Regions from separate parts of the Pseudomonas sp. 05N431 genome, predicted to be linked through region 1. Evidence: predicted binding sites of a transcription regulator. Region 1 holds the regulator's gene; the other holds the start of a gene.
The links. Region 1 encodes FliA, which starts transcription of late flagellar genes. Its sites were predicted from a motif close to CTAAAGTTTNNNNNNNNNNNGCCGNTAA; they were not measured.
Positions count from the first base shown of each region.

Region 1 (13,671 bases):
AGTGGTAAGAGCGCGTATGGCTTAGATCTCGTTCCCACGCTCCGCGTGGGAATGCATCCTGTGACGCTCTGCGTCACGATTTGTGAGCTGATGCAAAGCGTGGGAGCATCACAATCATTCGCGGATATGCACAGATCAAAACGGTGGGCGAGCCTGCTCGCGAAGGCCGCGCCGCGGTGTATCAGGAGAATTGCTGATAGCCGTTTGAGCTGATGACTAAACACCTGAAAGCCCCCGCCTTCAAGAGAAGCGCGGGGCTTTTTATTCAATCGCGATTATTACCTGGCGCCCCCAGCACCTTCACCACGTCATCGATCACCGCCTTACTCATCTCCTGCAAGTAGTAGGAGGTCCAGGCATAGCGGTCGGTTTTGCGCTCCATCGCTGCATCTTCGGCCAGCATCCTGGAGAGGTGGAGCAGGTCGGAGACGTGGGACAAGGCAGTGAGCAGAGGGACGCCACTGTTGACGCGGAACAGGGCTTGATCGTCGTGGATGGAGAAGGGGGTGAAGCCGGCGATTTTTAAATCGTGGAGGTGCGAAGATTTGTTCATGGCGAGGTTCTCGTTTACTGGTTAGAGCGGCCTCGATTACTCACCGGGTTTCCAGGCCCGGTCGCTGATTTGGCAGCGACCACCGAAGACTAGCGATGCCACTTCCGAGGGGCAACCTTGAAAGCCTGTCGGACGTTTCCCGCTGTTTTTCAGGTTTGTGGGCGCATTCTCAGGATGGGCGTTGAATATTCCGGCCTCTTCGCGGGCAAGCCCGCTCCCACAGGTTCTGTGCCGAACACTCAGTTCGCGGTCAGCCCCGATTACTGTGGGAGCCGGGCTTGCCCGCGAAGAGGCCCGCACAAGCAGCACAAATCTTCCTGTAAACCCCTCTATTTCAAACCCCAGCAAAAGTTGGAAGGCTTCTTGCAATAGCCGGCCTGCGCCTGCTTCAGGCGTCAAAAGTTTGCTTCAAGGAACGGGGAATACCGGTGGATCGCTCTCAGTTAATCAACAGTGCCCGCAGCAACCTGGCAGACCTCAGTCGAGGCAATCTGGGTGTGCCGCTGTTGCTGTTGGTCATGCTGGCGATGATGATGTTGCCGGTCCCGCCGTTCCTGCTCGACGTGTTTTTCACCTTCAACATTGCGCTGTCAATTGTCGTGCTGCTGGTCTGCGTCTATGCCTTGCGGCCGCTGGATTTTGCGGTGTTTCCGACCATTCTGCTGGTCGCCACGTTGCTGCGACTGGCATTGAACGTGGCCTCGACCCGGGTGGTGATGCTTCACGGTCAGGACGGCCATGCCGCCGCCGGCAAGGTGATTCAGGCCTTCGGTGAGGTGGTCATCGGCGGTAACTACGTGGTCGGTATCGTGGTTTTCGCGATTTTGATGATCATCAACTTCGTCGTGGTGACCAAAGGTGCCGGGCGGATTTCCGAGGTCAGCGCGCGTTTTACCCTCGATGCGATGCCGGGCAAGCAGATGGCCATCGACGCCGACCTGAACGCCGGGCTGATCGACCAGCCCGCAGCCAAGCTGCGCCGTATGGAGGTGGCCCAGGAGGCCGAGTTCTACGGTTCGATGGACGGTGCCAGCAAGTTCGTGCGCGGTGACGCTATCGCCGGTCTGCTGATTCTGTTCATCAACCTGATTGGCGGCATGGCGGTCGGGATCTTCCAGCACGGCATGAGTTTCGGCGATGCCGGCAAGGTCTACGCATTGCTGACCATCGGTGACGGTTTGGTGGCGCAATTGCCATCACTGCTGTTGTCCACCGCGGCGGCGATCATGGTGACCCGTGCTTCCGGTTCGGAAGACATGGGCAAGCAGATCAATCGGCAGATGTTCGCGTCCCCCAAGGCGCTGGCGGTAGCGGCCGGTTTGATGGCGGTCATGGGCCTGGTGCCAGGCATGCCGCACTTTTCCTTTCTCAGCATGGCCGCCGTCGCAGCGGGCGCCGCGTATCTGTTCTGGAAAAAGCAGAACATCGTCAAGGTTCAGGCTCTGGAAGAGGTCAAGCGTCAGCAAGAGCTGCTGCCGTCGCCGGCACGGGCCATGGAAACCAAAGAGCTGGGCTGGGATGATGTGACCCCGATCGACATGATCGGCCTTGAGGTTGGTTACCGGCTGATTCCGCTGGTGGATCGCAACCAGGGTGGTCAGTTGCTGGCGCGGATCAAGGGCGTGCGCAAGAAGCTTTCCCAGGATCTGGGCTTCCTGATGCCGACCGTGCACATTCGCGACAACCTCGACCTGGCGCCGAGTGCCTACCGCCTGACCCTGATGGGGGTAATCCTCGCCGAAGCCGAGATTTATCCGGATCGCGAACTGGCGATCAACCCCGGGCAGGTCTACGGCACGCTCAATGGCATCACCGCCAAAGATCCGGCCTTTGGCCTGGAGGCGGTCTGGATCGAAATCAGTCAGCGTCCGCAGGCACAGTCCCTGGGTTACACCGTGGTCGATGCCAGTACGGTGGTGGCAACTCACCTCAACCAGATTCTGTACAAGCACTCCAGCGAGCTGATCGGCCACGAAGAAGTTCAGCAACTCATGCAATTGCTGGCCAAAAGCTCGCCAAAACTGGCCGAGGAGCTGGTACCGGGCGTTGTTTCGCTGTCGCAACTGCTCAAAGTGCTGCAAGCCTTGTTGGCCGAACAGGTTCCGGTTCGTGACATTCGCAGTATTGCCGAGGCCATCGCGAACAACGCCGCCAAGAGTCAAGATACTGCCGCTTTGGTGGCCGCCGTGCGGGTTGGCGTATCGCGCGCTATCGTCCAAAGCATTGTAGGCACTGAGTCCGAGCTGCCTGTGATCACCTTGGAGCCAAGGTTGGAACAAATATTGCTCAATAGTCTTCAGAAGGCAGGACAAGGCTCGGAAGAGGGCGTTCTGCTGGAGCCAAGCATGGCAGAGAAGCTGCAACGTTCGTTGATCGACGCCGCGCAGCGTCAGGAAATGCAAGGTCAACCGGTGATTCTGTTGGTAGCAGGTCCGGTACGCGCGATGCTCTCGCGGTTCGGACGTCTGGCAGTGCCGGGGTTGCATGTGTTGGCTTATCAGGAAATCCCTGACAACAAGCAAGTGACCATCGTTGCGACAGTAGGGCCCAACGGCTGAGGTAGTGGTTTATGCAAGTTAAGCGTTTTTTCGCCGCCGATATGCGTCAGGCCATGAAGCTGGTTCGTGATGAGCTGGGCGCTGATGCGGCCATTATCGGTAATCGTCGGATCGCCGGTGGTGTCGAGCTGACGGCTGCCCTGGATTACAAGCTGTCGGCGCTGGCCCCGCGTGTGCCGAATATCGAACTCGAAGACGAGTTGCGCAAGACCCAATCGCGGATCGTCACGGCTCAGGCTGAATTGAGCCTGCGTGGCGACGGTGAGGGTGACGCGAGCGTCGGCACCAATCGCCAGCTGTTCGCCGGCCTGCCGCTGACCGCTGCGGAGCCTTTGATCGAGCCGACCTTTGCCGAGCGGCCGCGTCCTGCTCCGGCGCCTGCACCGTCTGCCGGGGTTGACCCACGAGCGTTCGACTCGATGCGTTTCGAACTCAATGGTCTGCGTGAACTGCTCGAAGTGCAGTTGGGTTCGCTGGCCTGGAACCAGCTGCAAGGCAGTCGCCCGCAGCAAGCCAACCTGTGGCGTCGCCTGCAACGTATTGGCCTGTCCGGTCCGCTGTCGCGCGATCTGCTGGAACTGATTACTGAAATTGAAGAGCCCCGTCAGGCCTGGCGCATGCTGTTGGCGCACCTGGCGCGGATGATCGTGACTCCCGAGATCGAACCACTGGAAGAGGGTGGCGTGATCGCCATGGTCGGCCCTGCCGGCATGGGCAAAACCACGACGCTGGCCAAGCTGGCCGCACGTTACGTGCTCAAGTACGGTGCGCAGAACATCGCGCTGGTGAGTATGGACAGCTTCCGCATTGGTGCTCAGGAACAGCTCAAGACCCTGGGGCGTATCCTCAATGTCTCGGTGACTCACGTCGATCCGGGCCAGTCCCTGGCGCAAGCCCTTGATCCACTGTTGCGCAAGCGTGTGGTGTTGATCGATACCGCAGGTCTGCAGGCCAGTGATCCGGCGTTGCGCATGCAGCTGGAAAGCCTGGCCGGTCGCGGGATCAAGTCGAAGAATTATCTGGTGCTGGCCACTACCAGCCAGAAACAGGTGCTGACTGCCGCTTATCACAGTTACAAGCGGTGCGGGCTGGCAGGCTGCATTCTGACTAAACTGGATGAAACAGCGAGTCTGGGCGAGGTGTTGAGCCTGGCAATCAGCCACGAATTACCTGTCGCTTATCTGACCGACGGGCCACGGATCCCGGATGATCTACATTTACCGCGCCGGCATCAGTTGGTCAGTCGCGCCGTAAGCGTGCAGATGCAGGAAGAACCCAGCGAAGAAGCCATGGCTGATATGTTCGCTGACCTCTACCACAGCCCGGCCAAGCGTGTCGGCTGAGGTAATAATGAATAGATTTGTATCTACATCGATGGCCTGCCATGCATTGTTCACAAGTGAGCGCGCAGCCAGTCATGTAGTCCGCGTCTAAGCAAGACAAGGTAAAGAACGAACATGGGCAGCATGCATCCCGTACAGGTGATCGCAGTGACCGGCGGCAAAGGTGGCGTCGGGAAGACTAATGTGTCAGTGAACTTGTCCCTGGCTCTTGCTGAGCTCGGCCGGCGCGTCATGCTGCTGGATGCCGACCTGGGGCTGGCGAACGTCGACGTCCTGCTGGGGCTCACGCCCAAGCGTACGCTGGCCGACGTCATCGAAGGCCGCTGTGAACTGCGCGATGTATTACTTCAGGGGCCGGGCGGAATTCGCATTGTTCCAGCAGCGTCCGGTACCCAGAGCATGGTTCATCTGAGCCCGGCCCAGCATGCTGGCCTGATTCAGGCATTCAGCGACATTGGCGATAACCTCGACGTATTGGTGATCGACACGGCGGCGGGCATTGGTGAGTCGGTCGTCAGTTTTGTTCGTGCCGCCCAGGAAGTATTGCTGGTGGTGTGTGACGAGCCGACCTCGATCACTGACGCCTACGCGCTGATCAAATTGCTCAACCGCGATTACGGCATGAACCGCTTCCGAGTGCTGGCCAACATGGCGCAAAGCCCGCAGGAAGGGCGAAATCTGTTCGCCAAGTTGACCAAGGTCACGGATCGCTTCCTCGACGTCGCCTTACAATACGTCGGTGCGGTGCCTTACGACGAATGCGTGCGCAAGGCCGTGCAGAAGCAGCGCGCCGTGTATGAAGCGTTTCCTCGCTCCAAATGTGCACTGGCGTTCAAGGCCATCGCGCAGAAAGTCGATACCTGGCCGTTGCCTGCCAACCCGCGTGGGCACCTGGAATTTTTCGTCGAGCGTCTGGTGCAGCAAACTGCGGGTCCGGTTCTATGACAGCCAGCGGTTACAACCTGTACAAGAAGTCGGCGCGTGACGCGCAGTACGAACTGATCGAGCGTTACGCGCCACTGGTAAAACGAATTGCCTATCACCTGTTGGCGCGCTTGCCGGCCAGTGTTCAGGTCGAGGACCTGATCCAGGCAGGCATGATCGGTTTGCTTGAAGTGTCGACCAAATACGACGCGAGCAAAGGTGCGAGTTTCGAGACATACGCAGGGATCCGTATCCGTGGCGCGATGCTCGATGAAGTCCGCAAAGGTGACTGGGCGCCACGCTCGGTACACCGCAATACCCGGATGGTGAGTGACGCGATTCGCTCAATTGAAGCTAAAACCGGGCGTGACGCTAAAGATCACGAGGTTGCGGCCGAACTCCAATTGAGTCTCGACGATTATTACGGGATTTTGAACGACACCTTGGGCAGTCGCCTGTTCAGCTTCGACGATCTGTTGCAGGACGGCGAGCATGAAGGGCTGCACGAGGATGGCGCGAGTGCTCATCTCGAACCGTCGCGCGACCTGGAAGATGAACGCTTCCAGGCTGCACTGGCGGATGCGATTGCCAATTTGCCGGAGCGTGAGCGACTGGTGTTGGCGCTGTACTACGACGAAGAGCTGAATCTCAAGGAAATCGGTGAGGTCCTGGGAGTCAGTGAATCGCGGGTCAGCCAGTTACACAGCCAGTGCGCGGCCCGTTTGCGGGGGCGTTTGGGGGAGTGGCGAGCGCGCTGACAGCAGTGTGGGGACACTGCGAACGAAACAGGCAAGGCGTAAAGCTCTGCAGGTCTCAATCCGTTGTGCTCCAGACAGTCGTTGAGTGCTCTGCCTGATTGATTGAATGGCGTGTTCAGGTGCTGAACGCGTTTAAGACTGCTTGGAGGTCGAATTGGACAAGAACATGAAAATCCTCATCGTTGATGACTTCTCAACGATGCGGCGGATCATAAAAAACCTGTTGCGTGACCTTGGGTTCACCAACACGGTCGAGGCGGACGACGGTACTACCGCCATTCCCGTCCTCAACAGCGGGAGCATCGACTTTCTGGTAACGGACTGGAACATGCCTGGCATGACCGGTATCGATTTGCTGCGCCACGTGCGCGCCGATGAAAAGCTCAAGCACCTGCCGGTGCTGATGGTCACTGCCGAAGCCAAGCGCGAGCAGATCATCGAAGCCGCTCAAGCCGGTGTAAACGGCTATGTGGTCAAACCCTTCACGGCCCAGGCGTTGAAAGAGAAGATCGAAAAAATATTCGAACGCATCGGTTGATGTGCTGAGCCACTGCGCCACGGGGGAGCTATGGAGCAAAGAGAATCTTCACAGGGCGATTTCGAATCGACCCTGAAAAAACACGCTCACGAACTGGTCGAAAGCCTTGAAAAGGGCAGGTTCGGTGACGCTGTGCAACTGATCCATGAGCTCAATCAGACCCGTGACCGCGGCCTGTACCAGGAGGTGGGCAAGCTCACTCGCGAGCTGCACAGCGCGATCGTCAATTTTCAGATTGACCCGCACATGCCGCAAGCCGAGGAAGTCTCTCAGATCACGGATGCCACCGAGCGCCTGTCCTATGTGGTCAAGCTGACCGAAGCGGCCGCGAACCGGACCATGGATCTGGTCGAGAACAGCACTCCGCTGGTCAATGGCCTGAGCACTGACGCCCAGGCCTTGAGCGCGGACTGGGGGCGTTTCATGCGCCGCGAAGTCGGTGCCGAAGAGTTCCGCGAACTGGCCCGGCGTGTCGACGGTTTCCTGACGCGTAGCGTCGAGGAAAGCCAGGTCGTCTCGGGCAACCTCAACGATATTCTGCTGGCTCAGGATTACCAGGACCTGACCGGTCAGGTGATCAAGCGCGTGACTCAATTGGTCACCGAAGTCGAAAGCAACCTGCTCAAGCTCGTACTCATGGCCAGTCAGGTAGACCGCTTTGCGGGTATCGAACATGACCATGAAGCGATGCTGGCTGAAAAAGATCCGCAAAAACATCTCTCTCAGGGTGAAGGTCCGCAGATTCATGCCGATAAAAGAGAAGACGTTGTGTCCGGTCAGGACGATGTGGACGATTTGTTATCCAGCCTAGGATTTTAGAGTTTTAGCATTTTAGGTTTTTTAGGTTTTTAGACCTCAGGAGCACCCCCTTAATGAGCTTCGGCGCCGATGAAGAGATCCTTCAGGATTTCCTGGTTGAGGCCGGCGAGATTCTAGAGCAACTGTCCGAACAGCTGGTCGAGCTGGAAAGCCGACCAGATGATGCGGACTTGCTCAATGCAATTTTTCGCGGTTTTCACACTGTAAAAGGGGGCGCCGGCTTCCTCCAGCTCAACGAGCTGGTGGAGTGCTGTCACATCGCCGAGAACGTGTTCGACATCTTGCGCAAGGGTGAGCGTCGCGTCGACTCGGAACTGATGGACGTGGTTCTCGAAGCGCTGGACGCGGTGAACAGCATGTTTAGCGAAGTCCGCGAACGAGCACCGATCACTGCGGCTACACCGGAACTGCTGGCGGCGCTGGCCCGTCTGGCCGAGCCGCAAACAGCCGACGAAGCACAGCCGGTTGCTGAAGTGGTTCAAGCACCTGCCGCTGAAAGCGAATCGGGCGACATCACCGACAATGAATTCGAACTGCTGCTGGACTCGCTGAACGCGGTCAAGGCTGAGGCCGAAGCATCCGTTGCCCCGGCACCTGAAGCAGCTGCCGGCAGCGATGAAATCACCGATGCCGAGTTCGAGTCGTTGCTCGACCAATTGCACGGCAAAGGCCAGTTCGCCCCTGATGCAGTGGCCGCAGTGCCCGCCGCACCGGCTGCCCCGAAAGCGGCAGGCGACAGCTCCGACATTACCGACGACGAATTCGAAGCACTGCTCGATCAGTTGCATGGCAAAGGCAACTTCGCCGTTGATGCTCTGGAATCGGCGATTGCTGCTGTTCCTGCGCCTGCGGCACCTGTGGCTGCGGCCGCTGGCAGCGATCTGATCTCCGATCACGAGTTCGAATCGCTGCTCGACGAATTGCATGGCAAAGGCAAATTCTCTGAGGTCGGCACAGGTTCTGCTGCTTCGGTGGCGGCGCCAGTTGCCAAGGCTGCAGCGCCAGCGCCTGTGGCTAAAGCGCCCGAGCCAAAAGCCGAAGCGCCCAAACCTGCTGCTGCACCGGCCCCAGCTCGCGCACCAGCCTCACCGCCACCGGAAAAACCGGCCAGTGAAGCCGAGACCACCGTACGTGTGGATACCGCGCGTCTCGACGAAATCATGAACATGGTCGGCGAGCTGGTACTGGTACGTAACCGCTTGGTCCGTCTGGGCCTCAACAGCGGCGACGAAGCCATGTCCAAGGCCGTGTCGAACCTCGACGTGGTCACGGCCGACTTGCAGACCGCGGTGATGAAGACCCGGATGCAGCCGATCAAGAAAGTCTTCGGGCGCTTCCCGCGCCTGGTTCGCGACCTTGCGCGCCAGTTGAAGAAAGAGATCAATCTGGAGCTGGTCGGTGAAGAAACCGACCTCGACAAGAACCTCGTCGAGGCCCTGGCCGACCCGTTGGTCCACTTGGTGCGTAACTCGGTCGACCACGGTATCGAAGAACCGGCCGATCGTGAGGCGATGGGCAAGCCTCGCAGCGGCAAAGTGATTCTGTCCGCGGAACAGGAAGGCGATCACATCCTGCTGTCCATCTCTGATGACGGCAAGGGCATGGACGCTGATGTTTTGCGCGGTATTGCCGTAAAGAAAGGCTTGATGGACAAGGATGCGGCCGACCGTCTCAGCGAGTCCGACTGCTTCAACCTGATTTTCGCGCCGGGTTTCTCGACCAAAACCGAGATCTCCGACGTGTCCGGTCGTGGCGTGGGCATGGATGTGGTGAAAACCAAGATCGCCCAGCTCAACGGCACCATCAATATCTACTCGACCAAGGGCAAGGGCTCGAAGATCGTCATCAAGGTCCCGTTGACCCTGGCGATCATGCCGACGCTGATGGTCATGCTCGGCAACCAGGCCTTTGCTTTCCCGCTGGTCAACGTCAACGAAATTTTCCATCTCGACCTGTCGCGCACCAACGTGGTCGACGGTCAGGAAGTGGTGATCGTGCGGGACAAGGCGCTGCCATTGTTCTACCTCAAACGCTGGCTGGTCAGCTCCGCCGCTCACGAAGAGCAGCGTGAAGGCCATGTGGTGATCCTTTCGGTGGGCACTCAGCGGATCGGCTTCGTCGTCGATCAACTGGTGGGCCAGGAAGAAGTGGTCATCAAGCCATTGGGCAAAATGCTTCAGGGAACCCCGGGCATGTCCGGCGCCACCATTACCGGTGACGGCCGCATCGCCTTGATTCTCGATGTTCCGAGCATGCTCAAGCGTTACGCCGCACGGCGTATTTGATTCTGGTGGAGCGGGGCGACTGAGCCTCGCTCCGTCTAACGGAGTGTTTATGGCAGTCAAAGTCCTGGTGGTGGATGATTCTGGTTTTTTCCGCCGCCGCGTCTCGGAAATTCTTTCAGCGGATCCGAGTATCCAGGTCGTCGGTACGGCGACCAACGGTAAAGAGGCGATCGATCAGGCCTTGGCCCTCAAGCCAGACGTGATCACCATGGACTACGAGATGCCGATGATGGATGGCATCACGGCGGTGCGGCACATCATGCAGCGCTGTCCTACCCCGGTTTTGATGTTCTCCTCGCTGACACACGAAGGCGCTCGGGTCACTCTCGATGCACTGGACGCTGGCGCGGTGGATTTCCTGCCGAAGAATTTCGAAGACATCTCGCGCAACCCCGAGAAGGTCAAGCAACTGCTGTGCGAAAAGGTTCACAGCATTTCGCGCAGTAACCGTCGTTTCAGCGCCTACAGCGCCCCGGCTCCAGCGGCCGCGCCAGCACCGGCACCGACACCGGCCCCTTCGAGTTTCGGCAGCAGTGCACCTGCGCGTCCGGCTCCGGCGCCGATTCCTGCGCGTGCGCCGGTTGCCAGCACCTCGTCGCCGGCACCGAAACGCAAAGCCTACAAACTGGTTGCCATTGGTACCTCAACCGGCGGCCCGGTTGCATTGCAGCGGGTGCTGACACAGCTGCCGGCAAACTTCCCGGCGCCGATCGTGCTGATCCAGCACATGCCGGCGGCCTTCACCAAGGCTTTCGCCGAGCGTTTGGACAAGCTCTGCCGGATCAGCGTCAAGGAAGCCGAGGATGGCGACATCCTGCGTCCTGGCCTGGCGTTGCTGGCACCGGGTGGCAAGCAAATGATGATCGACGGCCGTGGCGCGGTGAAAATCCTCCCGGGCGACGAGCGTCTGAACTACAAACCGTGCGTGGACATCACCTTCGGTTCGGCGGCCAAGTCCTACGGCGACAAAGTTCTGGCGGTGGTCCTTACCGGCATGGGCGCCGACGGTCGCGAAGGCGCGCGTCTGCTCAAGCAGGGCGGCAGCGCGGTCTGGGCCCAGGATGAAGCCAGTTGCGTGATCTACGGGATGCCGATGGCGATCGTCAAAGCCGATCTGGCTGACGCGATCTACGGCCTCGACGATATCGGCAAGCACCTGGCCGAGGCGTGCATCTGATGGATGTTTTAAGCCTCATCGGGATCATCATGGCGTTCATCGCCATTATTGGTGGCAACTACCTTGAGGGTGGTCATCTCGGTGCCTTGGCCAACGGTCCGGCGGCGTTGATCGTGCTCGGCGGGACCATTGGCGCCGCGTTGTTGCAGTCGCCGATGAGTGCCTTCAAGCGCGCCATGCAGATTCTTCGCTGGATCCTTTTTCCGCCTCGCGTCGACTTGGCCGGTGGCATCGACCGCGTGGTCAACTGGAGCCTCACCGCGCGCAAGGAAGGTTTGCTCGGGCTTGAAGGGGTAGCGGATAGCGAACCTGACAGCTATTCACGCAAAGGCTTGCAATTGCTGGTTGACGGCGCTGAGCCCGAGTCAATTCGCAGCATCCTGGAGGTGGATTTCTACACCCAGGAAAGCCGTGACATCGAAGCCGCCAAAGTTTTTGAAAGCATGGGCGGCTATGCGCCGACCATCGGGATCATCGGTGCGGTCATGGGTCTGATTCACGTCATGGGCAATCTGGGTGATCCGTCGCAGTTGGGCAGCGGCATTGCTGTGGCCTTCGTCGCGACCATCTACGGCGTGGCCAGCGCCAACCTGGTGCTGTTGCCGATTGCCAGCAAGCTCAAGTCCATCGCGTTGCGGCAGTCGCGTTATCGCGAAATGTTGCTGGAAGGCATTCTGTCGATCGCCGAAGGTGAAAACCCTCGCTCCATCGAGTTGAAGCTTCAGGGCTTCATGGACTGATGGAGGTAATGGACTATGGCTCGTCGCCGTCAGCACGATGAACACGTCAACCACGAGCGCTGGCTGGTGTCTTACGCGGACTTCATCACACTGCTGTTCGCCTTTTTCGTGGTGATGTACTCCATCTCTTCGATCAACGAAGGCAAGTACAAGGAAATTTCCGAAGCACTGGTCGGGGTCTTTACCAACTCTGACCGTGCCCTCAAGCCGATCCCCATCGGTGACGAACGTCCGAAGACGGTCACCCCGGCCAAACCGCTGGTCAAGGACAGCGAGCAGATCGACGCCGGTATCGCCCAGGCCAGCAAGGACCCGCTCAAGAGCATTGCCGATGACATCAGTGCCGCCTTTGGCGATTTGATCAGCTCCAATCAGATGACCGTGCGTGGCAACGAGTTGTGGGTCGAGATCGAACTCAATTCGAGCCTGCTGTTCGGCAGCGGCGATGCCATGCCCAGCGATATCGCGTTCAACATCATCGACAAGGTTGCGGCCATTCTGAAGCCGTTCGACAACCCGATTCACGTTGAAGGTTTCACCGACGATCAACCGATCCGTACCGCGCAGTACCCGACCAACTGGGAGCTGTCCTCGGCCCGCTCGGCGAGCATCGTGCGCATGCTTGCCATGCAAGGTGTCAACCCCGGGCGTCTGGCTTCGGTGGGTTACGGCGAATTCCAGCCAGTGGCCAATAACGCGACCGCCGAAGGGCGTGCGCGTAACCGGCGAGTGGTGTTGGTGGTGTCGCGCAATCTCGATGTACGCCGCAGCCTGACCGGTACCGGAACGGCTAATGCAAAACCGGACGCCGCATTGAAGCGTGCTGGCACACAAACTGCACCGACGACTGTCAAGTCGCCGGGACGCGCGAGTGCCGTCAATTCTCCGTCACCCGGCTTATAACGTTGAGCTATTTCTCGGTTGTATTGATTCGACCGGGAGGAACAATCTGAATGAGAGTCTGGGCAGTTGCCAATCAAAAGGGTGGTGTCGGTAAAACCACTTCCTCCATCGCTTTAGCCGGATTGCTGGCTGAGGCGGGCAAGCGCGTGGTTGTGGTCGATCTCGATCCGCACGGCTCCATGACCAGCTACTTCGGCTACGACCCCGACAGCCTGGAACACAGCAGCTACGACCTGTTTCTGCACAAGGGCAGCGTGCCGCAAGGCTTGCCCGGGCAGTTGTTGCTGCCGACCAGCGATGAACGTATTTCCCTGTTGCCGTCGAGCACTGCGCTCGCCACCCTCGAGCGCCAGTCGCCGGGGCAGAGTGGCCTGGGCCTGGTGATCGCCAAGAGCCTGGCGCAATTGTGGCAGGACTTCGATTACGCGTTGATCGACAGCCCGCCGTTGCTCGGTGTGCTGATGGTCAATGCCTTGGCGGCCAGCCAGCAGTTGGTGATCCCGGTGCAGACTGAGCACCTGGCAGTGAAAGGTCTGGAGCGCATGGTCAACACCTTGGCGATGATCAACCGTTCGCGTAAGCAAGCGCTGCCGTTCAGCATCGTGCCGACCCTGTTCGACCGTCGCACCCAAGCCTCGCTGGGAACCTTGCGGGTGCTGCGCGACATGTACCCGGAAGAAATCTGGCAAGGCTACATCCCGGTCGATACCCGACTGCGTGATGCCAGCCGTGCCGGCCTGACCCCTTCGCAGTTCGACGGCAAGAGCCGTGGTGTGCTGGCGTACCGCGCACTGCTCAAGCATTTGCTGGCGCAGCAACTTGTTCCGCAGGTGGCTTGAGGTGAATCTTTTCTTTGCCGGGGTGGGGTGCCAATGAACCGGCCAGTAAAAATTACCAGCAGACCACAACTGGCGTTGCAGTCCTATCTGGATGCGTTGTTACAAGACGCGACCGAGGAATGGCCGGCAGAAGTCGAGGTCTTACCCGAGGCTGTAGAAGTCGTCGAGGTCGTCGAAGCCATTGAGGCGCAAGGCGCACTGGACGAGTTCCAGGCTGCGGTGCTCGAAGAGCAG
Region 1 is NZ_JBFTMN010000009.1:410,031-423,701, reverse strand. It holds gene AC1DIG_RS18495 (DUF3077 domain-containing protein) at 266-553, opposite strand; gene flhA (flagellar biosynthesis protein FlhA) at 982-3,111, shown strand; gene flhF (flagellar biosynthesis protein FlhF) at 3,123-4,454, shown strand; gene fleN (flagellar synthesis regulator FleN) at 4,569-5,399, shown strand; gene fliA (RNA polymerase sigma factor FliA) at 5,396-6,136, shown strand; gene AC1DIG_RS18470 (chemotaxis response regulator CheY) at 6,303-6,674, shown strand; gene AC1DIG_RS18465 (protein phosphatase CheZ) at 6,705-7,493, shown strand; gene AC1DIG_RS18460 (chemotaxis protein CheA) at 7,547-9,778, shown strand; gene AC1DIG_RS18455 (protein-glutamate methylesterase/protein-glutamine glutaminase) at 9,828-10,955, shown strand; gene AC1DIG_RS18450 (flagellar motor protein) at 10,955-11,695, shown strand; gene motD (flagellar motor protein MotD) at 11,711-12,598, shown strand; gene AC1DIG_RS18440 (ParA family protein) at 12,649-13,437, shown strand; gene AC1DIG_RS18435 (CheW domain-containing protein) at 13,471-13,671, shown strand, end outside.

Region 2 (15,862 bases), on a different contig from region 1:
GCAGCCTGCGGCAGCTCCTACAGGTATCCCCACCGACAACGCAATGACGCACCCGCCCCCACCACTCAACAGGCCGAGCGTTAGCTCGCCTGCCGCTGTTGACCTTGATCCACCCGCCCCTTCGGGAGGCCGAGTGGAGGTGTTCATCAGGGGGTTGGCGCGCAGCGCCGTACGGCGCAGCCGGACACATCGAGAGGAGGTCGTCGCGCAGCAGACCGTAGGCGATGCCCCCTGATGGACACCGGAGCGAGGGGACGCCGAGCCTAGGCGAGGTGCCGGACGCTTGGGGCGAAGCCTTTTGGTTCCTTTTTGGCGTTTGAAAAAGGGACTCGCCGTAAGGGCGAAACCCTAAGCGGCCGTTACCGCAGGAATGGATATGTACACCTGCGAGAGATGGGTCGGCTATCAGGCCGCCATCGCGAGCAAGCTCGCTCCCACAGGTGAAATGTGTACATCTGCGAGAGATTGGTTGGCTGTCAGGCCGCCTTCGCGAGCAAGCCCGCTCCCACAGGTGAACTGTGTACATCTGAAGGAGATTGGTCGGCTGTCAGGCCGCCATCGCGAGCAAGCTCGGCTCCCACAGTTTTGATTGGTGTACATCTGCAAGAGGTAGGTCGGCTGTCAGGCCGTCTTCGCAGGCAAGCCAGCTCCCACAGTTTTGATTGGTGTACATCTGCAAGAGGTAGGTCGGCTGTCAGGCCGCCTTCGCGAGCAAGCCCGCTCCCACAGTTTTGATTTGGTGTACATCTGCGAAAGATAGGCCGGCTGTCAGGCCGCCAGGATCAAAAGATCGCAGCCTTCGGCAGCTCCTACGGGGGGGTGTCAGGCCAGCGAATTCATGGCAATAAAAAGCCCCGCACTTCTTTCGAAGGCGGGGCTTTTGTACAACCGCAAAACCTTAAGGCGCGTAAGTCAGCAACAACTCGGTCGGCACCTTGAAGTCCAGCGACATCATCACGCTCAACGCCGTGATGGTGAAAATCGAAAACACAAACAGCTTACGTGCCCAAACCGTGTCATCCACCGCCTTGTAGCCCGTCCAGGCCATGTACAACCAGTACATGCCCATGGCCGCCGCAACCGCGAGATAACTCATGCCGGCGTAACCGCTGAACGTCAGCATCAAGGTCGCCACCAGGAACGCCAGGATGTACAGCAGGATGTGCTTCTTCGCCACCTGAATCCCACGCTTCACCGGCAACACCGGAATCGATGCCGCCAGGTAATCATTGAAGCGAAAGATCGCGATCGCGTAGGAATGCGGCATCTGCCACAAACTGAACATCACCAGCAGCGTCAGCGCCGCCATGTCGAAGCTATTGCTCACCGCGACATAGCCAATCACCGGCGGCATCGCCCCCGACAGACTGCCCACCAGCGTGCCGTGAACCGACTTGCGCTTGAGGTACAGGCTGTAGAAACCGACATAGATGACAAAGCCGATCACCGCGAACAACGCCGCCAACGGGTTGGCCACGCGATACAGCAAGGCCACGCCGGCGACACCCAGGACGGTCGCGTAAACCAGTGCCAGTTTCAGGGAGATCAGGCCCTGCACCAGCACACGGTTCTTGGTGCGTTCCATCTTCAGGTCGATGTCACGGTCGATGCAGTTGTTGAACACGCAACCCGACGCGACCACCAGGGACGTGCCGATCATCGCAGCCAGGAAAATGGCCAGATCGACATGCCCTTTCGAGGCCAGGAAAAACCCGCCTGCCACAGAAAGCACGTTACCGAAAATGATCCCCGGTTTGGTGATTTGGATAAAGTGCTTTAAGGACATCCGGACTTTCCTCAGTGCGCCATCATGACGGAATGGATGCTGTACATGATCCACAGCGACAGACCGACCAACAGGACGATAACCAGCGCGGCGAAAACAAACGCAATCACGTTGTTACGCTGGGCGGCGGAGCGGTCCAGGTGGAGGAAGTAGACCAGGTGCACCAGCACCTGGATCACTGCGAAGGCCAGTACGATCGCCAGGGTCATGGCTTTCGGCAGGGATGGGTACATCACCAGGCCGAAAGGAATGATGGTCAGGATCACCGACAGGATGAAGCCGATAGCGTAGGACTTGACGCTGCCGTGGCTGGCGTCGTGACTATCGTGTGAGTGAGCTGCGTTAGCCATTTACAGAGTCCCCATCAGGTAAACAACGGTGAATACGCAGATCCACACTACGTCCAGGAAGTGCCAGAACAGGCTCAGGCAGCTCAGACGGGTCTTGTTGGTCGCCGTCAGGCCATTCTTCTGGACCTGATACATCATGATCGCCATCCAGATCAGACCGCTGGTCACGTGCAGACCGTGGGTGCCGACCAGGGTGAAGAACCCGGACAGGAAGCCGCTACGGTTCGGACCGAAGCCTTCGGAGATCAGCGTATGGAACTCGTTGATCTCCATGCCGATGAAGCCCAGGCCGAACAGGAAGGTGATGGCCAACCAGCCCAGCACCTGAGTCTTCTTGCCTTTGAACAACGCCAGCATGGCGAAGCCGTAGGTGATCGAGCTGAGCAACAGGCAGGCGGTTTCGCCCAGCACGTAGGGCAGCTCGAAGATGTCGTGGCCCGACGGGCCACCGGCTACGTTGTTTACCAGTACCGCGTACACCGCGAAGATCGACGCAAACAGAATGCAGTCGGTCATCAGGTAGAGCCAGAAACCGAATACGGTCATCTCGCCCGAGTCGTGGTGATGGTCATCGTGCCCATGGTCATGACCATGGGCGTGTCCAACATTGGTCACTAAGTTCGACATGGTTTAAGCCTGTTCCAACGAGGTTTCAACACGGGTGGCGGTGGCCGGAATCGCTTTGGCCGCAACCAGACGCTTGTGCTGCTCGGCTTCAATGCGCTCGATCACATCGACCGGCACCATGTAGCCTTGATCATCACGGGCAGCGTGGATCACGAAATAGATCACGGTGCCAGCCAGGCCAAAGATGGCCATCCACCAGATGTGCCAGATCATCGCGAAACCGAACACGGTCAACAGAGCACCCATGACCAGGCCGGTCGCGGTGTTGTTTGGCATGTGGATCGGCTCGTACTTGGCCGGAGCCTGGTACGCAGTACCGTTTTCCTTGGCTTCGGTGAACGGGTCGATACCGTCGGCTTTCGGCAGTACAGCGAAGTTGTAGAACGGTGGTGGCGACGAGGTCGACCATTCCAGCGTGTGGGCATTCCACGGGTCGCCGGCTTCGCACATGTTCTGTGGCAGCTTGCGATCACGGATACTCACGTAGAGCTGGATCAACTGGCAGGCAATACCGAAGGCGATCAGTACCGCACCCACCATTGCAACGTGCAGGTATGGCGTCCACTCAGGGTTGGTGGTGGCGTTCAGACGACGGGTCATGCCCATGAAGCCCAGTACATAGAGCGGCATGAACGCGACGAAGAAGCCCGAGATCCAGAACCAGAACGCTGCCTTGCCCCAACCTTCGTGCAGCTTGAAGCCGAACGCTTTAGGGAAGTAGAAGCCGAAGCCAGCGATGTAGCCAAACACGGCGCCGCCGATGATCACGTTGTGGAAGTGCGCGATCACGAACAGGCTGTTGTGCAGTACGAAGTCAGCACCCGGAATGGCCAGCAGTACGCCGGTCATGCCGCCGATGGCGAAGGTCACCATGAAGCCCAGGGTCCACAGCACCTGGCTGGTGAAACGCAGACGGCCCTGGTAGATGGTGAACAGCCAGTTGAACAGCTTCACCCCGGTCGGGATCGAAATCAGCATCGTCGCCAGGCCGAAGAAGGCGTTGACGTTGGCACCCGAACCCATGGTGAAGAAGTGGTGCAGCCAAACCATGAAGCCAAGGATCGAGATCGCGCCGCTGGCGTAGATCATCGAGTGGTGGCCGAACAGTTTCTTGCCGGAGAAGGTCGAGATGACTTCGGAGAAGATCCCGAACGCCGGCAGAATCAGGATGTAAACCTCGGGGTGACCCCAGGCCCAGAACAGGTTGACGTACATCATTGGATTGCCACCAAGTTCATTGGTGAAAATGTGGAAATCCATGTAACGGTCAAGCGTCAGCAATGCCAGGGTAGCGGTCAGGATCGGGAAGGAAGCGACGATCAGTACGTTGGCCCAGGTGCAGGTCCAGGTGAAGATCGGCATGTCCATCATTTTCATGCCCGGGGTACGCATTTTCAGCACGGTGGCCAGGAAGTTGACCCCCGTTAGCGTCGTCCCCAGACCTGATAGCTGTAGCGCCCAGATGTAGTAGTCCACACCCACGCCCGGGCTGTAGCCCAGTTCCGACAGCGGTGGATACGCAACCCAACCGGTACGGGCGAATTCGCCGACACCCAGGGACACGTTCACCAGTACCACGCCGGATACCAGCAGCCAGAAGCTCAGGGAGTTCAGGAACGGGTAGGCAACGTCACGCGCGCCGATCTGCAGCGGCACTGCAAGGTTCATCAGGCCGGTGAAGAATGGCATCGCCATGAAGATGATCATGATCACACCGTGAGCGGTGAAGATCTGGTCATAGTGTTCAGGTGGCAGGTAGCCAGGCGAACCCTCAGTGGCCAGGGCCAGCTGGGAACGCATCATCACGGCGTCGGCAAAACCACGCAGCAGCATGATCATGGCAACGATGATGTACATCACGCCGATTTTCTTGTGGTCGACCGACGTCAGCCACTCGGTCCACAAATAGGTCCACTTCTTGAAGTAGGTGATTGCAGCAAATACCGCCAGACCGCCGAGCGCGATCATGGCGATGGTCACCATCACGATCGGCTCGTGGAACGGGATCGCTTCCCAACTTAATTTACCAAACATCGTTTACTCCTCTGCCCCGGCAGCTGAATGCGAACTCATGTCCATCCCTTCCATACCGGCGCCGGCCACTTCGTGTTCTTTCTTCTCGTGGTGCATCGGCTTGCCCGGTTTCATGCCTTCATACTTGTCGATGATGGTCTGGAACAGGTTCGGCGCGTACGAGGAGTAGAGTTCAACCGGGTTGTTCTGGCTTGGTTTGGAAAGGGCTTCGTATTCAGCTTTTTCAAGCTGTTTAGGTGCTTTCTTGACATCACTGACCCAGGCATCGAAATCTGCCTGAGAGGTGGAGATTGCTTTGAATTTCATGCCAGTGAAGCCAGCACCGCTGTAGTTGGCGGAGATACCGTCAAACTCGGCGTTCTGATTGGCGATCAGGTGCAACTTGGTCTCCATGCCCGCCATCGCGTAGATCTGACCGCCCAGGCCCGGAATGAAGAACGAGTTCATCACGGTGTCGGAGGTGATCTTGAAATTAACTGGCGTGTTGGCCGGGAACACCATCTTGTTGACGGTGGCGATGCCTTGTTCCGGGTAGATGAACAGCCACTTCCAGTCCATCGCGACCACTTGAATGGTGATCGGCTTGACGTCGGATTCCAGCGGACGGTAAGGGTCCAGCGCGTGGGTCGACTTGTAGGTGACGTAACCCAGGGCAATGATGATCAGGACTGGAACAGCCCACACCGCGATTTCGATCTTGGTGGAGTGCGACCATTTCGGGGTGTAGACGGCGTCCTTGTTGGAAGCGCGGTATTTCCAGGCGAACAGGAAGGTCATGACGATGACCGGAACCACGACCAACAGCATCAGCAGCGTTGCGGTGATGATCAGGTTGCGCTCGTCCAGGCCGACCTGGCCCTTGGGATCGAGCAGGGTCATGTTGCAGCCTCCCAGCAACAGCGTGCCGAGCAGCGGCAATAAGCCTAGTAGTCTGGGGTACCTGTTTTTACTCATCTCACGACCTCTAAAGCAGCTTGCGCAATGCAGTTGGGTTTTGATCGCCAACACTTCACCCTGCCAAGGGTTGGCATTTTTCTTGGATTGAATAAGGGCTTGCCCGTCGCGCGCTAAACGCTGGTCGACACATCCTGGGCTAGCGGTGAGTTCTTATTCGAATTCGTGGTCAAAGGCCTTGTTACAGACCAATTCCATTTGGTGCGGATAGTTGAAAGGCGCCGACACCTGGCGTCGAATGAAGCCCGTTACAGCCCCACGACCACCCCTTGTGCCAAGGAGAGTGCCGCCCCGGAATTTCAGTGCGGGCGATTGTAGATATGTAACGTTGTATAAACCATGTCTCAACTCGAAATAATTTTTATCGGATACCGCAACAATCATTAACGAAATCTGCAAAGATTATCCACGATATCGAGACAGATTCTCAACAACAACCCTCAAAAAACCAGCGCTACTGTCCACAGTTCAGACAGCTTCAGCCCCTCTCGAAGCATCGCTGACCTCGCGCAAGCCCCCTTGTCACAAGGCCTTTGGCCATTCGTCCGAGCCTGTTAAAACTGCCTGCTGCAACGCATTTGCCGGCTTCCGGAAAGGCCCGTCAGCAAGGTAAATTCCCTGTCAATTTCAGCGACGACAATCGACTTTGAAATGAGTTGCGACACCTCGGCTGTGACAACATGTCGCACACGTGTCACACCCTTCTTTGCCGCACGTCACGATCCTTTGACAGACCCGCTGAAACGCAAAGCGCCCCGGCCTCTTTTCGAGGTCCGGGGCGCTTTATTCAAGGCCTGTGGCTGTGGCGAGAAGCCTCAGTTCAGGTGTTTGCGGTTACGCGAAATGAGCAGCGGCACCAGCACGACGGTCAACACGAAGGCCACCAGCGCCCACTGTGCCAGCGACAGGCCGAGGATCGGCGGGTACGGCGTCTCGCAGAAGCCGTCGACCTGGAAACCCAGTGGGAAGATCTTCGCCAGCGGCAAGCCGTCGACAATCGGTTGCAGCACATCGATGCCGCAACTGACCGCCGGGTAAAACTGCGTATAGACGTGATGCCCGGCCGCTGCAGCGCCAGCGAGGGCGAAGATCACCACCAGCCCTTCAAACACGGTGATGCTGCGACGGGTGCGCATGGCGGCACCGATAAAGGCACTGATCGCAATCAGCAACAGCGCATAGCGTTGCAGGATGCACAGCGGGCACGGCGCCTCGCCCAGCACCACTTGCATGTACAGCGCGCCACCGATCAGCGCCAGGCAGATGATGCCCAGCAACACCAGGAAGCGCCGCTCACGGCCCAACCGCATCATTTCCTCGTTCATCGCGTTTCCCTTCTGACTATCTATTGCCCGCAAGTCTACACGCTGGCTCTGACCTTTGAGAGCCGGCGCTTGCCGGTGGATGGGGGGAATAGACGTTAAGCGGGTTAAGAAGGGATTAACTTTCGAGCGTTTTTACAAGTCAGGACCGCGGTGCGGCCATCGCGAGCAAGCTCGCTCCCACACTGGGCCGATGCGAACACACATCTTGCGTACGTCGCAGTTCCAATGTGGGAGCGAGCTTGCTCGCGATGAAGGCGACTCGGTCCCCCGAGTCGCCTTAGTACGCTTATTCCAGCGCAGCCGCCGGGCCGAAGAACTCGTAGCGGCTCTGCTTCTCTGGCACACCCAAGGCCTTGAGGTGGCGCTTGATCGCGGCCATGAAGCCTTTCGGGCCGAGGAAGTAAGCGTCCAGGTCGCGCTCTTGCGGCAACCAGTCCGCCAACTGCTCCTGACTCAACAGCCCGACCTTGTCCGCCGCCGGGCTGACACCGTCATCTTCGGCGTAGCAGTAGAAACGCTTGAGTTGCGGGTGACGCTCGGCCAGGCCGTCGATCCAGTCGCGGAAGGCATGCACGCCACCGTTACGCGCACAGTGAATAAAGTGCACCGGACGCTCGGTGGCCAGCGCCGCTTCCAGCATCGGCAGGGTTGGCGTGATGCCGACACCGCCGCTGATCAGCACCAGCGGCTTGTCGCTGGCGGTCAGGGTGAACTCGCCCGCTGGCGGAAACAGCAGGATGCTCGCGCCGACGTGGAGCTGGTCATGCAGGTAATTCGAGGCACGACCGCCCTCTTCGCGCTTGACGCTGATCCGGTACTGACCGTTGTCGCCCAGGGACGACAGCGAGTAGTTGCGGCGGATTTCTTCGCCGTCGAGGATCAGTTTCATGCCGATATACTGACCCGGTTCTGCCGCGAGGATCGGTCCCTTGTCTGCTGGTTCAAAGTAGAACGAGGTGATTTCCGCGCTCTCTTCCGCACGCTTGGCCAGTTTGAATTCCCGCGCCCCGCGCCAGCCGCCGACCGCTGCGGCTTTCTGGTCGTAGATCGCGGTTTCGGCACCGATCAGGATGTCGGCCAGTTGGTTGTAGGCAGCGCCCCAGGCGCTCATCACTTCTGGCGTGGCGATCTCGTCACCGAGCACTTCGGAAATCGCCCGCAGCAGGCAGGTGCCGACAATCGGGTAATGCTCCGGCAGGATTTGCAGGGCAACGTGCTTGTTGATGATCTTCGCCACCAGATCGCCCAACTGGTCGAGCTGATCGATGTGCCGCGCATACATCAACACCCCGCGAGCCAACGCCCGTGGCTGGTCGCCGCTGGCCTGGTGCGCCTGGTTGAACAGCGGACGAACCTCTGGGTACTCGGAGAGCATCATGCGGTAGAAGTGAGTGATCAGGGCTTCGCCGCCGCTTTCCAGCAGCGGTACGGTGGATTTGACGATGGCACGGTCTTGAGCGCTAAGCATTAAGGGGATACTCCTGAACGACTGGGTTTATAGTTTTCTACCCATGACATATCAGTTTCTGTGCCAACAATTAAATCCATACAAATCAATTACTTAACAAACATGTAGTCATAACGACACAAGCGGATTTATAGTCACCTCGACTACATGGAGTCAATATGACTGCAAAACCCTTGCTCACCGCGTTGCTGCCACTGGTCTCCGACCTTTCCCGCGAATTGCCCGAAGGCGAGCGTTACCGCCGCCTGCTCGAAGCCATGCGCGCCCTGCTCCCCTGCGATGCCGCCGCCCTGCTGCGGCTCGACGGCGAATGGCTGGTGCCGCTGGCGGTGGATGGCCTGAGCACCGACACCCTCGGCCGGCGCTTCAAGGTCAGCGAACACCCGCGCTTTGAAGCGCTGCTCAGCCGCTCGGAACCGACGCGTTTTCCCAGCGACAGCACCCTGCCCGACCCTTATGACGGTTTGGTCGACGGCCACGGCGATCACCTGGAAGTCCACGACTGCATGGGCTGCCCGCTGTTTATCGACGAGCGTCCGTGGGGCTTGCTGACCCTCGACGCGCTGGACCCGGAGCGCTTCGAACCGATCGAACTCGACGCCTTGCAAGCCTTTGCCAGCCTCGCCGCCGCCACGGTCAACGCCGCCGAGCGTATCGAGCGACTGGCCAATCGTGCGGAAGACGAACACCAGCGCGCCGAGGTCTATCGTCAGGCCAGCGGTCAGCAGAGCCGCGAAATGATCGGCCAGAGCAAGGCGCACAAGCGTTTGGTGGAAGAGATCAATCTGGTCGGCGGCAGCGACCTGACGGTACTGATCACCGGTGAAACCGGGGTCGGCAAAGAGCTGGTGGCCCAGGCGATACACGCCGCTTCACCGCGCGCCGACAAACCGATCATCAGCCTCAACTGCGCCGCGCTGCCTGACACCTTGGTGGAAAGCGAGTTGTTCGGCCATGTACGCGGCGCCTTCACCGGGGCGCTGAACGACCGGCGTGGAAAATTCGAACTGGCCAATGGCGGCACGCTGTTTCTCGATGAAGTGGGCGAGTTGTCGCTGGCGGTGCAGGCCAAATTGCTCCGTGTGCTGCAAAGCGGCCAGTTGCAACGCCTGGGTTCGGACAAGGAACATCAGGTCGACGTGCGTCTGATTGCCGCGACCAACCGTGACCTCGCCGAAGAAGTGCGCAGCGGCCGCTACCGCGCCGACTTCTACCATCGCCTTAGCGTCTACCCGCTGCTGGTGCCGGCGCTGCGCGATCGCGGTCGCGATGTGTTGTTGCTCAGCGGTTACTTTCTTGAACAGAACCGCTCGCGGATGGGCCTCAACAGCCTGCGCCTGACCAGCGATGCGCAAGCGGCATTGCTGGCCTACAGCTGGCCGGGCAACGTCCGCGAACTGGAGCACTTGATTGGTCGCAGTGCATTGAAAGCGCTGGGCAACTCGCGGGAACGGCCAAAGATTCTCAGCTTGAGCGCGGCGGACCTGGACTTGCCCCACACGCCCCTCGAAACGCCCCCGGCGCCAGCCAGCACTGAACCGGCGCCCACCGTTGAAGTGTTCGGCGACCTGCGCCAGGCCACCGAAAACTATCAACGCCAGTTGATCACCGCTTGTCTTGAGCGCCACCAAAACAACTGGGCCAGCGCCGCCCGTGAGCTAGGCTTGGACCGGGCGAACCTTGGGCGGATGGCCAAGCGGTTGGGCATGAAGTAACCCCGAATCACCCCCGTCATTGTGGCGAGGGGGCTTGCCCCCGTTCGGCCGCGAAGCGGTCGTGACATCAGCCATGAAGTTTTATCAGGAATAAAGCGCGGACCGCTTCGCGCTCCAACGGGGGCAAGCCCCCTCGCCACAGGGTTCGATGATGGGTTAATAGACAGGGAAATCCCTAAAGCCTGCCCCGCTTACGTCGATAACCCGATATCAATAGTTGCTGGCGATCCCACAATCGCCCGTCACCTTTTCCACAGAAGGTTTTTATGTCCTCCAACAAAGCCCGCGCAGATTCACTTTCGCTTCTGCTCTTTACCTTGCGCAGCGGCAAGCTGATGGCGATCAACCTGCTGAAAGTCAGTGAAATCATCCCCTGCCCGCCCCTGACCAAGCTGCCGGAGTCGCACCCGCACGTCAAAGGCATCGCCACCCTGCGCGGCACCTCGCTGTCGGTCATCGACCTGAGCCGGGCGATCGGTGAGCGGCCGTTGGAAGACCCGGACGGTGGCTGCCTGATCGTGACCGACGTCAGCCGTTCCAAACAGGGCCTGCACGTTCAGGCGGTGAGCAAGATCGTCCATTGCCTGACCACCGACATCCGCCCACCACCTTACGGATCTGGCGGCGTGCGCGCGTACATCACCGGTGTGACCTCGGTCGACGGCACGCTGGTGCAGGTGCTCGACATCGAGAAAGTCATCCACGGCATCGCCCCGGCGCAGATCGAAATGGCCCCGACCGAGCTGAGCATGGAAGACGCCGAAGTGCTGGGCAACGCCCGCATTCTGGTGGTCGATGACAGCCAGGTGGCGCTGCAACAATCGGTACACACGCTGCGCAACCTCGGCCTGCAATGCCACACCGCACGCAGCGCCAAGGAAGCCATCGACTGCCTGCTGGACCTGCAAGGCACCGCGCAGCAGATCAATCTGATTGTCTCGGACATCGAAATGTCCGAGATGGACGGTTACGCGTTCACCCGAACCCTGCGTGAGACCCCGGACTTTTCCCACCTCTATATCCTGCTGCACACCTCGCTGGACAGTGCGATGAACAGCGAAAAAGCCCGTCTGGCCGGGGCGAACGCGGTGCTGACCAAGTTCTCTTCGCCAGAGCTGACCAAATGCCTGATCACGGCCGCAAAAGCCGTCGCGCAGCAAGGTCATTGAGCCTTGGCTGAAGAGTATTGCCTGCTGCTGCGGCGCGACCTCGCCGGGGTGTTGCCCGCCATTGCCTGGCCTCCTGGCATTGTGCTGAGCGAGTACCGCCCCGAACTGGCCGAAGCGGTTCACGGTTTGATGGAACAGGGTTATCAGCACGGCGGCGGTCGAGTACCGTCACTTGAGGTGTGGCGCGAGCGCTTTGAAAGCGATGCCGAATATGACCCGGCGCTGTGTTTCATCGCCTCGGATGCCCACGGCATTATCGGCGTGGCCCAGTGCTGGACCAGCGCCTATATCAAGAACCTGGTGGTGCATCCACGGGCTCAGGGCCAGGGCTTGGGACGGGCGTTGCTGTTGCATGCCTTCAGGGTGTTTCAACAGCGGCGCGAAGGGTTTGTCGATCTGAAGGTACTGGAAGACAACCAGCGCGCCCGGCGGCTGTATGAAAGCGCTGGAATGCGTGTCGTCCGCCGGGAACTGGTTCCAGATTAAGACCGCTATCGCGAGCAAGCTCGCTCCCACATTTAATCTCATTGAACACAAATTCTGTGTACGACGAAAACCACTGTGGGAGCGAGCTTGCTCGCGATGAGGCCCGCACTAGCAACATCAAACCATCATGCATAACCAGCCCTTGACCAACACACGCCCAAAGCCAATGACTGGCGCACAACTTGCTTTGGCACCCTCCCTCGCGGTGGTTTTCCGCCATCGCTGACGCCTCTGGAATGTGACCGGTCGCCTAATGAATACGACGTTTTCCTGCGTAGGTTGTGGTAAATGCTGCAGCGACCACCATGTGCCCCTGACCCTCGACGAGGCCCGGATGTGGGCGGCTGACGGCGGGGCCGTGATCGTGCTGGTGGAGGGTTTTCTCGGCAATGGCCTGGGCCTTCCAGCCTTGCAACGCGAGCACGCCGAACGCCGTTCCGTGGTGGTGCCCAGCGGCGCGACCCAGGCCCATGTAGCGATCACCTTCGCCGCGTACAACGCCGGTCCCTGCCGGAATCTTGACGAAGACAACCTCTGCCGCATCTACGAGCGCCGGCCGCTGGTGTGCCGGATCTACCCGATGGAAATCAATCCACACATTCCCCTGACGCCAGCGGCCAAAGACTGCCCGCCCGAATCGTGGGAACAAGGCCCCGACTTGATCGTCGGCGGTCAGTTGGTTGATCAGGCGTTGGTGGACCTGATCCAGCGCTCGCGTCAGGCAGACCGCGACGATGTCCAGGCCAAGGAAGCGATTTGCGAACGCTTGGGAATTCGTACCACGGCGCTCAAGGGTGACGGGTTTACCGCCTACCTGCCGGACATGGCGGCGTTTGCCTCGGCAATTGATCAGGTTCAGGCAGCGCCGTTGCCAGGTTCGGCCGGTGAATGGCTGTTCCATGTGTCGGGCAACGACATTGCTGAGCAAGTGCAGGCCGCCGGTGCACACGTGGTCACGGCAGAGCCGCTGAACTATGCGTTTATCTCGTTGCGTGCGGCCTGAGATTTATAACTGAGAGGGACGACTCAGCGCTTGCCCATCGAGCGACGGGTGCCAGGAGGCGCTGCGCCCGGGACCTTGGTGTGGCCATTCTTGGCGCCGTTCTTGTACCACGGCTGACTGGCGTTTTTGGCGGAGGCCAACTCGCCCGGCTTGAACGGGAACTTGAAGGCCGGGATCGCCGCTTTGGTTTCGCTGTCGGCGCTGGAGTCGACGCTGTCTGGCAGGTCAGCCTGTTCGTCAGCAGCAGGCGCTTGTATCGGGGAAGTCATGAATGCTCCGGGTGTTACAGTGAGTCGGGCCCGATGGGTGGGCCGCGAAAGGCCGGCAGTATACCTGCGCGCCCATGATCTTTAACCTCCCGACGTATGAATGGTCGCCTTTGCTGACAGCCCTGTCAGTTAGCCGTCACCTTGCTGACCGCAACGAAGGACTATAACTAGGCCATTATTTCCCGTCTTTTTGCCCCGGCGTTCAATGCTCATGCCCATTTCAGGAAAAAAACTGCTGATCGCCGCGCTGCTGGTGACGGTCACTGCCGTGGCCATTGGCGTTGCGATCAAACCGGCGACGAGCAAACTCTCGGCCCCCACCGCGATTCCGGTGCGGGTGGTCAGCGTCGTCGAACGCGACGTGCCGCGCTATGTCAGCGGGATTGGCTCGGTGCTGTCATTGCACAGCGTGGTTATTCGTCCGCAGATCGACGGCATCCTCACCCGGCTGCTGGTCAAGGAGGGTCAGTTGGTGAAGGCCGGTGACCTGCTGGCGACCATCGATGATCGCTCGATCCGCGCCAGCCTCGATCAGGCCCGTGCGCAATTGGGCGAAAACCAGGCGCAGTTGCAGGTCGCCGAGGTCAATCTCAAACGCTACAAATTGCTCAGCGTCGATGACGGCGTCTCCAAGCAGACCTACGACCAGCAACAAGCCCTGGTCAATCAGTTGAAAGCCACGGCACAGGGCAATCAGGCGGCCATCGATGCGGCGCAGGTGCAGCTCTCCTACACACAGATTCGCTCGCCGGTGACGGGCCGCGTCGGTATTCGCACCGTGGATGAAGGTAACTTCCTGCGCATGAGCGATACCCAAGGATTGTTCTCGGTCACCCAGATCGACCCGATTGCCGTCGAGTTTTCCCTGCCGCAGCAAATGCTGCCGACGCTGCAACGGCTGATCAGTGCAACCCCGCCGGCTGACGTGAATGCCTACCTCGGCGCCGACACCAATGGCCAGACCGGCGACTTGCTCGGCGAAGGCCACCTGACGCTCATCGATAACCAGATCAATGCCAACACCGGGACCATTCGCGCCAAGGCCGAATTCAGCAACGCCGGGCAAAAGCTCTGGCCGGGGCAACTGGTGACGCTCAAGATCCAGACCGCCCTCGACAAGCATGCGCTGGTGGTGCCGCCGTCCGTGGTCCAGCGCGGGCTGGATCAGCATTTCGTTTACCGGGTCAACGGCGACAAGGTCGAATCCGTTCCGGTGCAAATGGTCTATCAGGACAGCGGGCTGAACATCATCACAGGGGTACAGGCCGGTGATGTGCTGGTCAGCGATGGTCAGTCGCGGCTCAAGCCAGGGGCCAGCGTGCAGATTCTCGGCGAGCCGCCAGCGCTCACGCAAAGCACTGCGGCGGAGCCACAGCCATGAAGGTCCATGGCGGCATTTCGGCCTGGTGCATCGACCATCCGGTCGCCACGGCACTGCTGACCTTCGCCCTGGTGCTGCTGGGCTTGATCGCCTTCCCGCGCCTGCCCATCGCCCCTTTGCCGGAAGCCGAGTTCCCGACCATTCAAGTCGCCGCGCAGTTGCCCGGCGCCAGCCCCGACACCATGGCCTCGTCGGTGGCGACACCGTTGGAGGTGCAATTCAGCGCCATCCCCGGCATGACCCAGATGACCTCCAGCAGTGCCTTGGGTTCGACCAACCTGACCCTGCAATTCACCCTCAACAAAAGCATCGACACTGCCGCCCAGGAAGTTCAGGCCGCAATCAACACCGCCGCCGGCAAACTGCCCAAGGACATGCCGACGCTGCCGACCTGGCGCAAGGTCAACCCATCCGACAGCCCGGTGCTGATCCTCAGCGTCAGCTCGACGCAAATGCCCGGCACCGAACTCAGCGACTACGCCGAAACCCTGCTGGCGCGGCAATTGAGCCAGATCGACGGCGTCGGCCAGATCTACATCACCGGCCAGCAACGCCCGGCCATTCGGGTCCAGGCCTCGGCCGACAAACTCGCCGCCATCGGCCTGACCCTGGCCGATGTGCGCCTGGCCATTCAGAAAACCAGTCTCAACCTGGCCAAGGGTGCGCTGTATGGCGAGTCGAGCATTTCCACGCTGTCGACCAACGATCAGCTGTTCCATCCCGACGAGTACGGTCAACTGATCGTCTCCTACAAGAACGGCGCACCGGTCCAGCTCCGGGACATCGCCACCGTGGTCAGTGGCTCGGAAGACGCCTACGTCCAGGCCTGGTCCGGCGATCGGCCGGGGGTCAACCTGGTGATCCTGCGGCAACCGGGTGCGAACATCGTCGACACCGTGGACCGGATTCAAGCCGCGTTGCCGGGCCTGCAAGCGATGCTTCCGGCGTCGATTCAGGTCAACGTGCTGATCGACCGGACCCAGACCATCCGCGCCTCGCTGCACGAAGTGGAAGTCACCCTGCTGATCGCGGTCCTGCTGGTGGTCGCGGTGATGGCGCTGTTCCTGCGCCAGTGGTCGGCGACGCTGATCGTTTCCAGCGTGCTCGGGGTCTCGCTGATCGCCAGTATCGCGCTGATGTACATCATGGGCTTCAGCCTGAACAACCTGACCCTGGTGGCGATCGTCATTTCCGTAGGGTTTGTGGTCGACGATGCGATTGTGGTGGTGGAGAACATTCACCGCCACCTGGAGGCCGGCGACGGCATGCGCGAAGCGGCGATCAAGGGCGCTGGC
Region 2 is NZ_JBFTMN010000008.1:82,904-98,765, reverse strand. It holds gene AC1DIG_RS15805 (hypothetical protein) at 1-147, opposite strand, end outside; gene cyoE (heme o synthase) at 899-1,786, opposite strand; gene cyoD (cytochrome o ubiquinol oxidase subunit IV) at 1,798-2,136, opposite strand; gene AC1DIG_RS15790 (cytochrome o ubiquinol oxidase subunit III) at 2,137-2,763, opposite strand; gene cyoB (cytochrome o ubiquinol oxidase subunit I) at 2,767-4,797, opposite strand; gene cyoA (ubiquinol oxidase subunit II) at 4,801-5,751, opposite strand; gene AC1DIG_RS15775 (disulfide bond formation protein B) at 6,567-7,076, opposite strand; gene hmpA (NO-inducible flavohemoprotein) at 7,363-8,544, opposite strand; gene norR (nitric oxide reductase transcriptional regulator NorR) at 8,703-10,259, shown strand; gene AC1DIG_RS15760 (chemotaxis protein CheW) at 10,526-11,428, shown strand; gene AC1DIG_RS15755 (GNAT family N-acetyltransferase) at 11,432-11,914, shown strand; gene AC1DIG_RS15750 (YkgJ family cysteine cluster protein) at 12,168-12,917, shown strand; gene AC1DIG_RS15745 (hypothetical protein) at 12,941-13,186, opposite strand; gene AC1DIG_RS15740 (efflux RND transporter periplasmic adaptor subunit) at 13,398-14,567, shown strand; gene AC1DIG_RS15735 (multidrug efflux RND transporter permease subunit) at 14,564-15,862, shown strand, end outside.
Region 2: a site for FliA is predicted at 10,435-10,462, ahead of AC1DIG_RS15760 (chemotaxis protein CheW). Genes of this name have one in related genera too.